2 regions of the Halobacillus rhizosphaerae genome follow, and region 2 is predicted to be linked to the other one. Evidence: riboswitches for the same ligand, from Rfam matches in the RefSeq annotation. Region 2 holds a riboswitch; the other holds the start of a gene.
The links. A riboswitch is a leader RNA that binds a small molecule or an ion and turns the genes downstream of it on or off. The one in region 2 is predicted to bind FMN.

Region 1 (4,619 bases), on a different contig from region 2:
TATCTGCCAATAGGATAATATTTCAGAAAAGAGGATGGTGAGAAACCATCCTCTTTTTATACAGGTTTTATAAAATGATCTCAGGGAAATAATAAAAAAGGAATGATTAAATGGATATTTCAATGAGGAATACTTTAATGGAAACGCTGGGAATGGAAGTGGTTAAAGCAACACCAGAAGAAGTTCAAATCCGGATGCCGGTGGACCAGAGAACACATCAGCCTATGGGCTTTCTTCATGGAGGTGCAAGTGTAGCATTGGCAGAATCTGCGGCAAGCATCGGTGCCTATTTGAATGTAGATCCTTCTGTCCAGCAAGTCTTCGGAATGGAGATTAACGCCAATCATTTAAGGAGTGCCCGGTCAGGAAATGTAACCGGCGTGGCCGTTCCCTTACATATCGGAAAGAACACGATGGTTTGGGAAACGAAAATAACAAATGACAACGACCAGATGATTTCCATATCCCGGTGCACCATAGGGGTTGTTCCTCTTAAGAACTCCTGACATAAAGAAAGGGGAAAAAAATATGCTTTCAGAAAAACAAATTAAGGAATTTAAACAACAGTTAGAAGAAATGAAAAGAGACACGGAAGAGGAATTAAAGGATTACCGAAAAGAACAAAAAGAAAGTGATTATCAGAAGGATAATACCGGAGAGATTTCCAGTGTAGCTGATCATCCCGGCAACCTTGGGACAGATCAATTTGAACAGGAAAAAGAGTTAACTTTTTATGAACAGGCCCGCGAGCGATTAATGGAAGTTAATGACGCTCTAAAAAGAATTGAAGAAGGCCGTTTCGGCGTAAGTGAAAAGAGCGGAGAACCTATTCCCGTTGAGCGGCTGGAAGCCATCCCGACGGCAAGGTTTAAAGTAGATGAGGTGGAGGAAGGACAGTCATAAGCCGTTCTTTTCTTCTGTTATGAGACTTCTAAAGTTATTGCTCGTATTTATTTTCATTTACGCCGCTTTCGCTCTGGCGGGATTTTTGTTCCCCATTGATCAGTCTTGGTATGATTCGCTTGATAAACCTGCTTTAGCACCGACAGGCACCTTTATTGGAATGGTCTGGGGCATTTTATTTGGTCTAATTGCTCTTGCTTATACTTGGGCTTTCCATAGAAGAGGTTCCTTCCGTATGCCTGCCGGACTATGGATACTTATTATCTTGAATTATATCTTTAATCAAATGTTCAGCTACTTTCAGTTTTCTCAAAAAGACTTACTATTTGCAGCTATCGATTGTGGATTTACGGCTTTAACTACTATTTCTTTAGTCCTTGTGTTTGGAAAAATCAGCAAACTGAGTACACTGCTGTTACTCCCTTACATGTTTTGGACTTTATTCGCCACCTACTTGGCATTCAAATTCTATATGCTAAATCCAAATATGACTATGTTCCAATAAAAAAAGCGCCGGATTCGGCGCTTTTTTTCAGGCAGCAGAGGATGACCGGGTCACTCTCTGCTCTACCCATGGTTTTATCTTTATATACAGCGGGGTAAACAGCACAGCTATGATAACACCCTTCAGTGCGTTAAATGGAAGAATGGCAGCTGTAATCGTTGCCCACTTCACTTTAGCACTCATTTCCTCCATGCCCATAAACCAGCTGTATGCCGGTAAAATAAGCAGGTAATTTAATATGCTCATACTTACTGCTGTAATAACAATACTGGTGATTAATCCCAGCATCAAACTTTTCGTCGTTTTAAATTTATGGTAAATCACGGCAGCAGGTACTATGAAAAGAATTCCCGCAGTAACATTCGCCATCACCCCTACAGGATCAGAAGCTCCGGTGTAAATGAAAAATAAGAAATTTTTCAATAGTTCCACAGCAATTCCGGCAAGCGGTGTAAATAAAACAGCCGCTATTAAAGCCGGGATTTCACTAAAATCCACCTTTAAATAAGGCGGCAGCATAGGCAGCGGAAAGTTTATCAGCATTAGAACCATAGATATACTTCCTAAAAGTGCGATAAGAATTAATTTAAATAATTTTGATGATTGTCCATAGCGGTTCACCATCAATCTCCTCCTTCATCCTTCCATCGATTCACATCCCAGATGAAGGTGAGCTTACCTACGGCATATAAAAAAACCCTAAAGCACAATCAGGGGCTTTAGGGTTGGTCATTAACATCCATAGGAAAACAAAGGCAGAAATTTCACATACTCTACCTGTTTCGCTCGACATCTTCTCCCATCCAGACTTTCACTGTCGGTCCCGGATTCTCACCAGGTCCACCGATTGGCTGAGGCCAAGCGGGTCACGGACTTAGAGTGCAGCACTCCTCACCGTCGGTCGGGAATTTCACCCTGCCCCGAAGACGGAATCGATATAATATTGTACTTTTATTTTATAGGCAGGATGGAAAAACTGCAACTCATTTGTTCCAAAAGCACTAGTCTAGTCTTCTAAAGGGTTTAAACTTTCGTTTCCGGTCATGTTCGCAATCATTTCTGTAAGCAGTTCAATCTCCTCGTCCATATCCTTGATACTCGCCGTTTCCACTGGAGAATGCATATAGCGCAGCGGAAGAGATACAAGACTGACGGGCACCCCTTTTCCTGTTAAACGCATACGATCTGCATCGGTGCCTGTGGCTCTCGGGGTCAATTCATATTGTACTTTCATAGAAAGTGATGTTGCTGTTTTCTCAAGCAGTTGATTAATTTTTCTATTTATCGGTGCGCCTTTGGCAAGTACAGGTCCGCCTTCTAACCGAATATCGCCGTGCTTATTTTGATTAACTCCTGGGTAATCGGTAGCAAAGGTTACATCACACGCCAGCGCTAAGTCAGGCTCTATGGCTGCCGCTGCAAAATAAGCACCGCCCATATTCGTTTCTTCATTCACAGTACTGACTGCATAAACACCGACCTTAAGATTCTTTTCGGCTAATTTACGCACTACTTCCCCGACGATAAATTGACCGGTGCGGTTATCCAGTCCTCTTCCTGATACATAACGGTCCATGAGTACTTCTGGGGAACGTTTATATACAGCGAGATCCCCAATCTGAACGAGCCCCTCCATCTCTTCTTTAGATTGTGCGCCGCAATCAATAAACAATTCTTCTAGGTCAAAATCACCCTTCAGACCTCCGTGATGCTGGGCATTCACACCAATTACTCCAGTAATTGCTTTTTTGTATCCCAGGACGGTCACTTTCATGCCTACCGCTGCCTTTGGATTAATTCCGCCCATCTTATCAAAATGCAGGTATCCGCGTTCATCAATTCGATTGATAACCAGTGCAATTTCATCACAATGCCCGGCCAGCATGATTTTAAAATCCGCCTCCGGATTCAGGACTGCCATTGCATTACCAGCATGATCAGTTCTAATTTCATCGGCTACTGGCTTCATTTCCTCTATCCATCGCTTTTGAATGGCCATCTCCATACTAGACGGGGATGGTGTCTTCAGCAGCTCCATTAAAAAATTCAAACGTGATTGATCCATATGTAAGCCCTCCTTTAGATTCATTTTTAATAATACCAAATCCAGCTTTATTCTGCAGTTTTTTTAAAAAGTGCATATTCTCTCCTGACTTCGGGAACAAGATCAAGTATGCAGGTTTTAGGAGGGATTATTAATGAATTTGGAAGATTGGTTTCTCAAAGGAATGACAGCACAAGCATACGTAGATTCTATGGATCATCACAAAGAAGATCTGATCTATATATATGAGAATTTTGATGTTTCTGCGAAGGATCATCCATTCTTTGAACAGCTGCAGAAAAGAAACTTACGCGCTCTGATTTTAACGGAAGACTGGTGCGGAGATGCGATGATGAATATTCCTATCTTTCTAAGATTAGCGGAAGCAAGCCACATTCATACTCATTTCTTGCTTAGAGATGAAAATCCGGATTTAATGGATCAGTATTTAACAAATGGCACCTCCCGTTCCATTCCAAAGATTATTGTAATCAATTCGAAAGGGGAGGAAATTTGCAATTGGGGACCCAGAGCACCGGAACTTCAGCAATTTATAGATGAATCCTCAGCAAGTCTACCCCAAAAAGATGATCAAGAATTTAAAGCAAAGCAAAAGGAAATGCTCCGCTTTGTAATAAAAGCTTACCGGGGCAATCAGGATCTGTGGAATTATGTATATGAAGATCTTAAGAAAACGCTAAAATATTAAAAAACCTAAACTTGCCTGTAATTGCCGGGCGAGTTTTTTTTATGTTTGAAACCTTTTTTTATTGCCATAATGAATAGAAAAAGGGAGTGAGTATGAATGCAGAGTCTCATTCGAGTTTATTTCCGTATGCCTTTATTTTTAAGACTGCTGGGAACTGTTTTATTATTAATGATTCTCTTTGGGTTTATTATTCATACCCTCGAACCCGATAGTTTCCCAACAATTTTTGATGGAATATGGTGGGCCTTTGTTACGGGATCCACTGTGGGGTATGGGGATTACGTTCCGCTTAGCACAGGCGGCAAATTGACAGGAATCATTTTAATTCTTATGGGGGGTGGTCTGGTCACTTTCTATATGGCTACTTTGTCCGCTTCCACTGTAAAGCACGGACAGGCACTCAGTCGCGGGGAAATAGCGTTTAGAGGTACGGACCACGTTATCCTCGTGGGCTGGAA
Region 2 (4,619 bases):
ACCTTTCCCATTTTTAATTGTTCAATGGCTTTTTCTATAGAATCAAACATCGTTTCACATCCTCTTTTTATGCATATCCGTTCCCTTTCAGAAACTCTTTAGTGATGTTAGAGCCTTGTTCTTCCTGCTTATCGTTCTTTAAAAAATGGGCCACATATTTACTCAGCATATCGATTTCTATGTTCACTTGATCACCGGGAGCTTTTACGCCTAATATCGTATGCTCCATCGTATGCGGGATCAAGGATATAGTCACCTTGTTATCCACGGCACCGAATACGGTTAGGCTTGTGCCATCGACTGTAATGGAGCCTTTATGCACAAAATAGCTGCTAAGGTCCGAGGGCATTTCAATTTCATAATAAACCGCATTGGATTCGGGCTTCTTAGAAACAATGGTACCCGTCCCGTCGACATGGCCTGAAACTAAGTGTCCGCCAAATCGTCCATTTGCTGCCATTGCCCGTTCCAGATTCACTTTACTTCCCTGCTTTAATTGATGCAGGTTAGTAGCACGGAAGGTTTCGGGCATCACATCAAATTGTACGTCCCGCTCCGTAAAGCTGGTTACGGTTAAACAAACACCATTTATAGAGATACTTGCCCCAAGCTCCACATCGGTAAGAACTTCTTTGGCCTGAATATTCAATTCCAGCGATTCCGTTTTGCTAGTAATGGCTTTTACGGTTCCAATTTCTTCTACAATTCCTGTAAACATTCAGGACCCCTCCTTCTTCACCGAAACAATTTTCATATCTTCACCAAGCTGTTCGAAGGTTTCAATCTCAAATGATTCTACATTTTTCAGCTGCTTTATTCCTTCTCCTGCCACAGGAGTTAAGGCGTGTTTGCCGCCAATTAGCTTCGGAGCAAGATAAGTAATCGTTTCGTTTACTTTATTCGCCCGTACGAATGCGTCAGCTACCGTTCCCCCGCCTTCGATTAATAGAGAAGTTAGTTGCTGTTCACCCAGGTACTGCAGCACTTGTTCCACGAATACTTTAGAACCCTTTTGCGGAATAATCTTCACATGAGAAAATCTCCGAAACGGTTGGAGCTGATCCTCCTTTAATTGATTACCGGTAAATATCCAAGTCGGGGCGTCATCGCTCTGAATGATTTGCGAAGAAGGCGGAGTCCGGAGATTGGTATCGAGTACTATGCGGACCGGATTCTTTCCGCCGCCTTCGATCCTTGCCGTTAACTTAGGATTATCCATTAAAACCGTATTTACACCAACTAGAATCGCATCAGATTGATGCCGGTATTGATGACCGTCCCGCCGCGCTTCCTCTCCGGTGATCCACTGACTTTCCCCTGATGAAGTGGCAATCTTTCCATCAAGACTCATTGCAGACTTTAACCGAACATAAGGCTCTGAAGTTTGGATAAAATGAAAAAACACGTGATTTAAACGATCGGCTTCTTCTTTTAAAACCTGTTCTTTCACTTCAATTCCTGCCTGCCTCATCATCTCAACCCCGCGTCCGGCCACTTTCGGATTAGGATCATGAGAAGCAATAATCACTCGTGAAATACCGGCGTCAATGATCGCCTGGGCACACGGGGGAGTTTTACCAAAATGGCTGCAAGGTTCAAGCGTGACATAGATTTCTGCCCCCTCTGCCTTTTGTCCTGCCATCCTTAGAGCATGGATTTCCGCGTGAGGCTCTCCCGCTTTCACGTGCACCCCCATACCAGCCACCTGATTATCATGAATGACCAGGGCAGCCACGGATGGGTTCGGACTCGTTTGGCCTTTCGTCTCTTTTGCCATTTGAATAGATAATGCCATATAATGCTCATCTCGATTCACGCGCTCACCCCTTAATATGAGTAAAATACTAGACAGGTCGGTCTTTAAAAAAGCGAACAAAAAAACCCTGAAGAAGACATACTTCCCCAGGGTCCTGAATGACTTAAAAATTTAAGTACACTAAATAAAGGGTACATGTAAAAAAACAACACCTGTACCAATTATGTTCTCGCTCCTTCTCCCATCCAGACTGTAACTGTCGGCTTTGGAATATGCACCAAATCAGGAGGAAACGTGAATGCCACTGTTTCCCCGTCGCGGGCTCAGAACAAAATCGTTCATTACCGCCGGCTGGGATTTTCACCCGACCCCGAAGGATTCTGTATTCAGTTGTAATACTATAAATATATAGGAAATAAACAGAACTCGCAATCCATCCGCTTATCTGACTGCCGGCAAAACCAGCTGTTTACCCTAACACAGCGCAACACCTTATATAGACTTCCCCTTCCGAAGAGTCCCCTGACAAGGATGCGCAGCTAAAATATTCTTCTGCTTAAACGTCCTCACCTGTTTTTTCATGTAACAGAAAGCAAGAACGTCTTCTTCTCTAACCCCAATGACTCGAATGGTTCTCTGAGACAAACGTCCAGAAGAATCCATATAAATTAAGGTTAGCTTTAGTTTTTGTTCAAGAGATCGGCATAATATGCCCTTCATAGTGACCACTCTCCTATTTACAAGAACGTTTGTTCCCATTATACTAAGAACAAGGAGTGAAGTATACCAACAAAAGCTGGAAGAAGTTTGCTACTTATGTATTGCGGTCAAATGGAAGACGAACTTTATTTGGAAAGCAGACCCCCCTCCTTTTTAACTACTTTAAATAGTGGTTCCTCACATTTTTGGTATGGGGTAGGAAGATCATTTCACTGATGTACAAATTGTTTATTATTCGACAATATCCTGTTAGAAGAGTCATTAAATCGGGAAAATAAAGAATAAGTTATTTATTGGAGGACCCCAAATGATTGATAAAATTCTATTAGAACAGAAAATTGAAGACATCAGACAAAAAATGTATGAAGTTTATAACCATGCTAATGATTATGAAGAAGTGATTAGGATTTCCCAGAAGCTAGACAACTTGTTAAACAAGCTGGACGAACAATCATAAAAACAAAAGTAAATTGGAGTGAGGTGGAGCCTGCCTCTTCACCCGCCCCATTTCTCTTGATCTTTTCCACCTCCCTAAGTCTCCACCGTAAGAATTGTGCCAAATCCCCTTTTTCTTATCGGTCTCTAAAAGAGATTGTAAAAACTTCCGATATCCGCTACTATAAATCTATTAATGAAATCGATTGCTTCACTAAAATAGTGTAATTAACCTTACAGATAATAAGGTAATTCTAAAATATTAATGCAACCGATTGCATTAATTAATGGGGTTTTTGTATTCCCATAAGCGAGGATCGGCCAGGATCCCACCTCATTTAGAATTCATCATAAAAAGGGACGTTCATGTACAATGAAGACAACCGCTGTAAATAAAGACATCTTAGTGGATCGTATCAAACGGATCAGGAAATCCGATAACTGGACGGCAGAAATCTATTATGGAAAAGAGGTTTTTTTATGGAAAGAGTTTGGTGGAAAGAAGCAATCGGCTATCAGGTATACCCGCAAAGTTTTCAGGATTCCAATGGTGATGGCATCGGGGATATCCAAGGGATGATCGAGCGTCTGGATTACCTGCAGGATTTAGGAATAGACTTCATCTGGATCTGTCCCATGTATAAATCCCCTAAAGATGACAACGGATATGATATTTCCGACTACCGGGATATTTTAGAAGAGTTTGGTACCATGGATGACTTCGACCGGCTTCTTCAGCAAGTACATAAACGCGGAATGAAGCTGATTATTGATCTTGTCTTAAATCATACGAGTGATGAGCATCCGTGGTTTATTGAATCACGTTCCTCTAAGGATAACCCAAAACGCGACTGGTATATTTGGCGGGACGGTAAAGGCGGGAAAGAACCGAACAACTGGGAGAGTATCTTCGGCGGGTCCGCCTGGGAATACGATTCGAAAACAGATCAATATTATCTCCATGTTTTTTCTACGAAGCAGCCTGATTTAAACTGGGAAAACAAAGAAGTGCGTGAAGCTCTCTATGACACTGTCAATTGGTGGCTGGATAAAGGGATTGACGGCTTCAGAATTGACGCCATCAGCCACATTAAAAAACGGCCAGGATTGCCAGACTTACCCAATCCTGACCAAACTGACTATGTATCCTCCTTTGATATGCATATGAATCAGGAAGGGATCCATTCATTCCTGCAAGAATTTAAAGAGCAAACCTATGATAATTATGATGCCATGACTGTAGGAGAAGCTAACGGAGTCAGCGCTGACGATGCTTACAGGTGGGTAGGAAAAGAAGGAAAAATGGACATGGTCTTTCAATTTGAACATTTAGACCTTTGGGAACAGGATGGAGATCAGCAGCTTGATATCCCTGCACTTAAGCAGGCTCTGACTCGCTGGCAGAAAGGTCTCGAAGGAGACGGCTGGAACGCTCTTTTTGTTGAAAATCATGATAAACCCCGCGTCGTTTCGACTTGGGGCGATGACGGGAAATACTGGCGTGAAAGTGCCACAGCTATTGGTACCATGTATTTCCTAATGCAGGGTACACCGTTCATTTATCAGGGGCAGGAAATTGGAATGACTAACTTCTCCTTCCCTTCTATAGAAGATTATGACGATGTTGCAGCTAAAAACCTTTACGAAAATAAAAAGGCGGAAGGGTTGCCTCATAATGAGATCATGGAAGTTCTTTGGAAAACTTCCC

Region 1: linked by a shared signal. The riboswitch ahead of Q7A53_RS11635 (ECF transporter S component) and the one ahead of ribD (bifunctional diaminohydroxyphosphoribosylaminopyrimidine deaminase/5-amino-6-(5-phosphoribosylamino)uracil reductase RibD) in region 2 are both predicted to bind FMN.

Annotation. Positions count from the first base shown of each region.
Region 1 is NZ_JAUTWQ010000010.1:24,760-29,378, forward strand. Features, by position in the region: gene Q7A53_RS11615 (1,4-dihydroxy-2-naphthoate polyprenyltransferase) at 1-18, shown strand, start outside; gene Q7A53_RS11620 (hotdog fold thioesterase) at 111-506, shown strand; gene Q7A53_RS11625 (TraR/DksA C4-type zinc finger protein) at 529-903, shown strand; gene Q7A53_RS11630 (TspO/MBR family protein) at 878-1,408, shown strand; gene Q7A53_RS11635 (ECF transporter S component) at 1,436-2,032, opposite strand; FMN riboswitch at 2,196-2,340, opposite strand; gene Q7A53_RS11640 (M20/M25/M40 family metallo-hydrolase) at 2,415-3,473, opposite strand; gene Q7A53_RS11645 (thioredoxin family protein) at 3,607-4,161, shown strand; gene Q7A53_RS11650 (potassium channel family protein) at 4,258-4,619, shown strand, end outside.
Region 2 is NZ_JAUTWQ010000012.1:25,345-29,963, forward strand. Features, by position in the region: gene Q7A53_RS14045 (bifunctional 3,4-dihydroxy-2-butanone-4-phosphate synthase/GTP cyclohydrolase II) at 1-50, opposite strand, end outside; gene ribE (riboflavin synthase) at 68-718, opposite strand; gene ribD (bifunctional diaminohydroxyphosphoribosylaminopyrimidine deaminase/5-amino-6-(5-phosphoribosylamino)uracil reductase RibD) at 719-1,816, opposite strand; FMN riboswitch at 1,986-2,138, opposite strand; gene Q7A53_RS14060 (hypothetical protein) at 2,249-2,476, opposite strand; gene Q7A53_RS14065 (Spo0E family sporulation regulatory protein-aspartic acid phosphatase) at 2,784-2,933, shown strand; gene Q7A53_RS14070 (glycoside hydrolase family 13 protein) at 3,392-4,619, shown strand, end outside.